3 regions of the Rahnella sp. PD4 genome follow, and region 3 is predicted to be linked to each of the others. Evidence: predicted binding sites of a transcription regulator. Region 3 holds the regulator's gene; each other region holds the start of a gene.
What was found. Region 3 encodes CRP, which controls carbon source genes, mostly activating them, when cyclic AMP is high. Its sites were predicted from a motif close to ATGTGANNNNNNTCACAT; they were not measured.

Region 1 (2,275 bases), on a different contig from region 3:
CGCGAACGTTGGCGGAGTATTGAACATAGAATCGTTCTCAGCCAGAACGGTATAATCGAGGATAGAAGGCAATTCTGTGCGCGCTTTACCCAACAGATCTTCGCGGACGATAACCAGGGTCAGCCCCGCAGGACCGATATTTTTCTGCGCACCGGCATAAATTACCCCAAAGCGGCTGACATCAATCGGGCGGGAGAGGATGCAGGATGAATAATCGGCTACCACGATTTTGTCACCAAAATCAGGCATTTCATCGATAGCGATACCATCAATGGTTTCATTCGGACAGTAATGAACGTAGGCAGAATCTGCACTCAGTTTCCATTCGCTCATTGGCAAAATGCCACGTTTGCCATCGATCGTGGCGTTAACGTCAATCACGTTAGGCGTGCAATATTTTTGCGCTTCTTTGACTGCGCTGTGTGCCCAGTAACCACCGTCGATATAGTCAGCGGAGGATTTATCGCCCAAAAGGTTCATAGGTACTGCGGCAAATTGCGCACGTGCGCCACCATGACAGAACAGCACTTTATAGTTCGAGGGAATATTCAGCAGGTCACGGATATCCTTTTCGGATTCTTCAGCCACCTGGATAAATTCTTTGCTGCGGTGACTGATTTCCATCACCGAGGTACCCAGTCCGTGCCAGTTACAAAGTTCCTGTTCTGCACGACGCAACACTTCAGCCGGGATCATTGCCGGGCCTGCACTAAAATTATAAACCTGAGTCATTTCCCCTCACCACTTCTCTGAGACAGCCACATAGTAATCATTAATTTAACGGTTTTATCATCCGGGACAAGCAGTCTGCAACGGTTATTGATCATGAACTGATAAACAGCGATGAGAAGTTGGTCACAAGGTTCATTCCTCCCTGGAAAGCTGATTTTACAGGATTATCTGTTCACACCCGCACCGTGCTCAGCGCCCTCACCCAGGTGATATTCTGGCACCTTGAATAAGCAGCTTTTACACCGACTTTGAAGGATTTAATCAGGCTACACCGATGACAGGCATCGTGAGCATAAGCGTCCTCTAACCATTATACCTGCCGACCTCCCCGGTCCTACATCTTCATGCTGTCTGAAGCAGAGATCCGCCAGTGGTTACCAGATTCGCCGATAAGCTAAGCGCGTTACAACGCGATTACATTCTTAACACGAATACATGGAGCTCATGCGCAAAACCCCGTATCATTGCGCGTTTTTAGCACGCTCAAAAGTGAACTCAATGACCCAAACTTTTATTCCTGGTAAAGACGCGGCGCTGGAAGACTCCATTTCCCGCTTCCAACAAAAACTCACCGATCTTGGCTTTAATATCGAAGAAGCTTCGTGGCTGAATCCGGTTCCCCACGTCTGGTCAGTGCACATTCGCGATCGCGACTGTCCGCTGTGTTTCACCAACGGTAAAGGTGCCAGCAAGAAAGCCGCACTGGCTTCTGCTTTGGGTGAATACTTTGAGCGTCTGTCGACTAACTATTTCTTCGCGGATTTCTATCTGGGCAAAGAAATCGCTAAGGGTGATTTCGTTCATTATCCGAACGAGAAGTGGTTCCCGCTTCCGGAAGACGACAGCCTGCCGGTGGGTATTCTGGATGAGCGCCTGCATGCATTTTATGATGCCGATAAAGAACTGGTGGCCAGTGATCTGATCGACCTGCAATCCGGCAATCCTGACCGTGGTATTTGTGCCCTGCCGTTTACCCGTCAGTCAGATCTGCAAACTGTTTATATTCCAATGAATATCATCGGTAATCTCTACGTTTCCAACGGCATGTCAGCAGGCAACACTGCCAATGAAGCTCGGGTACAGGGGCTGTCAGAAGTCTTCGAGCGTTATGTGAAAAACCGTATTATTGCTGAATCAATTAGTCTGCCTGAAATCCCTTCGGAGGTTCTGGCGCGCTATCCTGGTGTGGTTGAAGCCATCGCAAAACTGGAAGAAGAAGGTTTCCCTATCCTTTCTTATGACGCCTCGCTGGGCGGCAACTATCCGGTCATTTGTGTGGTTCTGTTCAATCCGGCTAACGGCACCTGTTTCGCCTCCTTTGGCGCACACCCTGATTTTGGCGTAGCACTGGAACGTACGGTGACTGAGCTGCTGCAGGGCCGCAGCCTGAAAGATCTAGATGTGTTCACCGCACCGACTTTCGACGATGAAGAAGTTGCCGAACATGCCAACCTTGAAACCCATTTCATCGATTCAAGCGGTCTGATTTCGTGGGATATGTTCAAGCAGGACGCCGACTATCCGTTTGCTGACTGGAGCTTCA
Region 2 (2,275 bases), 270 kb from region 3:
ACCCGGAGAAGCCGGGGATACCAGGCCACCGTTGAGCAGCGTCAGGGTGAACACGCCGGTCATACCCCCCAGGATTACCGCCAGCAACAGACGTGGGTTCATCAGAACGTATGGGAAATAAATTTCGTGGATACCACCCAGGAAGTGGATGATTGCCGCACCGCCCGCAGATTGCTTAGCGCTGCCACGACCGAAGAACATGTACGCCATCAGGACGCCCATACCCGGACCTGGGTTCGCTTCGATCAGGAAGAAGATAGATTTACCGGTTTCAGTCGCCTGCTGGATACCCAGCGGAGAGAAGATACCGTGGTTGATGGCGTTATTGAGGAACAGGATTTTCGCCGGTTCAACAAAGATAGAGGCGAGCGGCAACAGGTTATGGATAACCATGATATGCACGCCTGCAGCCAGCAATTTAGACAGGGCTTCAACCAGCGGGCCGATGGCCAGGAAAGCCAGGATTGCCAGCAGCATACCAATAATACCGGCCGAGAAGTTGTTAACCAGCATCTCGAAGCCGCTTTTGATTTTACCGTCAACCCAGCGGTCAAAACGCTTGATGCACCAGCCGCCTAACGGGCCTGCAATCATTGCGCCGAGGAACATTGGCATATCCGCACCAACGATAACCCCCATTACGGTGATTGCGCCGACCACACCACCACGATCACCACCAACCAGACGACCACCGGTAAAACCGATGAGCAATGGCAGAAGATACGTGATCATCGGGCCAACCAGTTTCGCTAATGTTTCATTAGGGATCCAGCCGGTAGGAATGAACAGAGCAGTAATGATACCCCAGGCGATAAATGCGCCGATGTTGGGCATTACCATGTTACTCAGGAAGCGACCAAAGTTTTGAACTTTGATCTTAACGTCTGGTGAAAACATAAAACGCACCCCTATTGATACGCGCTGACAATAGAGCGCGTGATATCAGTTAATTATCGGTGACGGTTATTTCGGTTTTTGTGCCACTGCTTTAAAAATCCGTCCGTCGAATTGCTGTCTGCGAGGCGGACTCTACCATGTGATTATAGGCCTCGCGTAGCCACCCCACAGCTCGTGACGCAGATCACACATACGGGACCCTTACCCCCTGTATTTTGGTGACTTCGATCACAAAAACAGCCTGTAACCGAGCTACACTGGTGATTATTTAAGCGCATCACCTCTAATAATGTGACTTAAGTCACTTTTTGTTAACGAGTCTTTATCATTAAAACGTGATATTCATCACAAAGTATTTTTGGGCGGACTTGTGTATTTCGCTTAAAAAAAATTCAGACGTGTCTTAGGAAAGGAAAACTGAGTTTACAGAGGAAATGCTGAAAGAAAATTACAGGCGGGGGCGGAAAAACAAAACGGCGAACTGTCAGACAGCCCGCCGTGATGAAATCGTGTTTTACAGAGAAAATTACTTCCCGCCCTGCGCCTTCACAATGGCGGCCTGCAGTTCTTCGGCAGAAACGGCACCAGGCAGCACACTGGTGTTTTCAGCAGTTGCACCGCTGGTTGGCATCACCACGAAACCCGGGGTGCCGCTGAAGCCCAGCGTACGTGCCAGCTCATCGTTAGCGGCGATCGCTTCGTGTGTGGCTTTGCGCTGTGCATCGGTTGGCGCTGTCGCTTTGGCAGCTTTCACTGCACCGGCGATATCAGCATCTGTAAGCTTACCTTCATCATGACCCGTGCGGTAAATGCTGTTGTGATAATCGAAATACGCCTGGCTGCCTTTTTCTTTCCAGATGGCCATACCGGTTTCCGCAGCCGTGATGGAGGCTTTCCAGCGATCACCGAAGATTGGCCATTCTTTGAAGACGAAGCGCACGTTCGGGTTCGCTTTCACGGTCTGCTCAACCACCGGCGCCATGTGGCTACAATACAGGCACTGATAATCGAAGAATTCTACGAACGCGACTTTGGCATCTTTCGGACCATAGCTTGGGGTCGCCGGGTCGTTTACCAGCGTTTTGGCGTTTTCAAGCACGGCGCTCAGGGTTTGCTGTTGTTGCTGATCAGCCTGCTGTGCCTGCAATTTCTGGCTGACCTGCACCAGAATTTCCGGGTGCTGCAACATGTAATCCGCCGCAATTTTACCAATGGCTTCCTGCTGCGCCGGGGTGAAATCTGCGGTTGCGCTGTCGGCAGCAAAAGCCAGCGTCGGCGCCAGCACCAGAGAAGCCAACAGAGTCATCGTCTGACGTTTCATCAAAAATCCTTAAAGTGAAATACGGGGAAAATCGGACAGTTGCCTTCAAAAGTAGAG
Region 3 (2,275 bases):
ATCAGATCGCGCCGGTATAACGGGCGCTGGGTCCGCAGCAGGCGCGCAATGCGGCTGAAATGGTAATAACAAAACTGGCCAACCGGATTGTCCGGATTACGCGCGGCGATTTTCTCCAGCGCAGCCAGCTCATTGGCCATGGTAAAGCGCTCAGATAAACGGTGATAAAGAATATCGCCGGCAATCACCCGAAGACGGGTGGAAATCACCTGCGCATTGCGGCGGATTACCGCTTCTGCATGGCTTTCCTCAACCAGTTTCTGTACTTCCTCCGGCTGATGCAGGCTGACGGTAATGTGCTCCTGCAAATCGAGAGCAACCTGAAAAAGCTGAAACAGTCGCTTATGGTGATGATGATGTCCGTGTTGTGGCAGCATGTGTAATTGCTGATAAAGCAGGGCAATCAGATCGATAACCTGCTGCTGACGGGTAAGTAATGGCGGCAACGCCGTCTCGGGATCGGTATGTTGCGTCAGCAGACTGTACTTGGCCTCGAAATAATCCGCGAGTTGCAGATAAAGCTGGCTGAGCGTTTCGCGCATAGGCTGTTCTTGCGAAATACGAAACCACACCCAGTTAAACACCCCGTACCAGGCTGTGCCTGCTGCGAACAGCACCGGTGCCTGCCACATCGGGCGCACGCCGACCATACTCAGTGTGAAAATAGTGGCTACCAGCGCGCCGGGTAACAGGCGCGCATGTAACGGGCTGATTTCACCGGTAACGCCGAGCAATAACGCCAGCGATAGCATGATCAGCGGCAGCGGAACGTGCCAGTTTTCCAGCATCAGTTGCAGCAGAATACTGCTCACGGCAAACAGTGAACCGCCGACGATCAGACGTTTGAAAAAGCGTTTGTGCGGGGTATCCAGACCGGCGATGTTACAGCAGGCCGGGCAGAGGGAAAACAGCAGACCCATTTGCAAGTTGCCAAACAGCCAGCAAATGCCAACAGGCAGGCACAACACCAGCGTCTGGCGCAGCGCGTAATTCACTTCAGGATGGTAAAACAGTTTTCGCCATAACGTCATGGGTAAAGCTTAGCCCATAAAAAAGGCGCGACAGTATTCTGCCGCGCCAATTTTCGAGGGATTAACGTGTGCCGTAAACGACAATCGTTTTCCCGTGTGCGGAGATCAGGCTCTGATCTTCCAGCATTTTGAGGATTCGTCCGACTGTTTCACGTGAACAACCGACGATTTGGCCAATTTCCTGACGGGTAATCTTGATTTGCATCCCGTCCGGATGGGTCATTGCATCAGGCTGTTTAGCCAGGTTGAGCAACGTTTGAGCGATACGACCGGTTACGTCGAGGAAGGCAAGGTTGCCGACTTTCTCTGACGTCACTTGCAGACGGTTGGCCATCTGCGCGGAGAGACGCATCAGAATATCCGGGTTAACCTGAATCAGCTGGCGGAACTTTTTATACGAAATTTCAGCCACTTCACAGGCAGTTTTAGCACGTACCCAGGCACTACGTTCCTGACCTTCTTCGAAGAGTCCCAGCTCACCGATGAAGTCACCTTGGTTAAGGTAGGACAGTATCATTTCCTTGCCTTCTTCATCTTTAATCAGGACAGCAACTGACCCTTTCACGATGTAGTAAAGCGTTTCGGCTTTTTCACCCTGGTGAATCAGCGTACTTTTAGAAGGATACTTATGTATATGACAGTGAGACAGGAACCATTCAAGAGTCGGGTCTGTTTGTGGCTTGCCGAGAACCATTAGCTATTATCCTCTGTTGTTATCGCTGCCCAAAATCACAGGGCTCAGAGTTCCCTGTATGGCACTTCAAATCCAAAGCGCCCTTTCAGCATATAACTCCCCAGAAATGCTGCAAGCGGATGTCGGAGTGCAACAGCCTGTTTATTGCTGTTAACACCGTGGGTTCTGTTCTTAAACCGCAAAAACCGTCACCGCAATTTACTGGAAAGTATGTTTCGGCTTTGTTTGTAGCACAGGTTTGAGATGCTGTCTTCTGTTGTCTCGCTTCAGCATGATGGCGATCGGGTTACGTTGCCAGATTTTGGTCTAAAGGGTACTCTGAGAGCAGATTTCTAAAAGTTTATTCACCGGGAGAATAGTTCATGCACGCACGTGTCAAATGGGTTGAAGGGCTGACCTTTTTAGGTGAGTCAGCGTCGGGTCATCAGATTTCAATGGATGGTAACGCGGGCGATAAAGCCCCAAGCCCGATGGAAATGTTACTGATGTCCGCAGGCGGCTGCAGTGCAATTGACGTGGTATCTATTTTACAGAAAGGCCGTAATGACGT

Region 1: a site for CRP is predicted at 844-861, ahead of serC (3-phosphoserine/phosphohydroxythreonine transaminase). Genes of this name have one in related genera too.
Region 2: a site for CRP is predicted at 1,070-1,087, ahead of ACOZIO_RS15290 (PTS mannitol transporter subunit IICBA). Genes of this name have one in related genera too.

The regions. Positions count from the first base shown of each region.
Region 1 covers NZ_JBLZQF010000002.1:310,812-313,086, forward strand. The annotation lists gene serC (3-phosphoserine/phosphohydroxythreonine transaminase) at 1-732, opposite strand, end outside; gene ycaO (30S ribosomal protein S12 methylthiotransferase accessory factor YcaO) at 1,231-2,275, shown strand, end outside.
Region 2 covers NZ_JBLZQF010000005.1:281,584-283,858, forward strand. The annotation lists gene ACOZIO_RS15290 (PTS mannitol transporter subunit IICBA) at 1-897, opposite strand, end outside; gene ACOZIO_RS15295 (DsbA family protein) at 1,424-2,218, opposite strand.
Region 3 covers NZ_JBLZQF010000005.1:15,786-18,060, reverse strand. The annotation lists gene ACOZIO_RS14140 (YccS/YhfK family putative transporter) at 1-1,031, opposite strand, end outside; gene crp (cAMP-activated global transcriptional regulator CRP) at 1,093-1,725, opposite strand; gene ACOZIO_RS14130 (OsmC family protein) at 2,088-2,275, shown strand, end outside.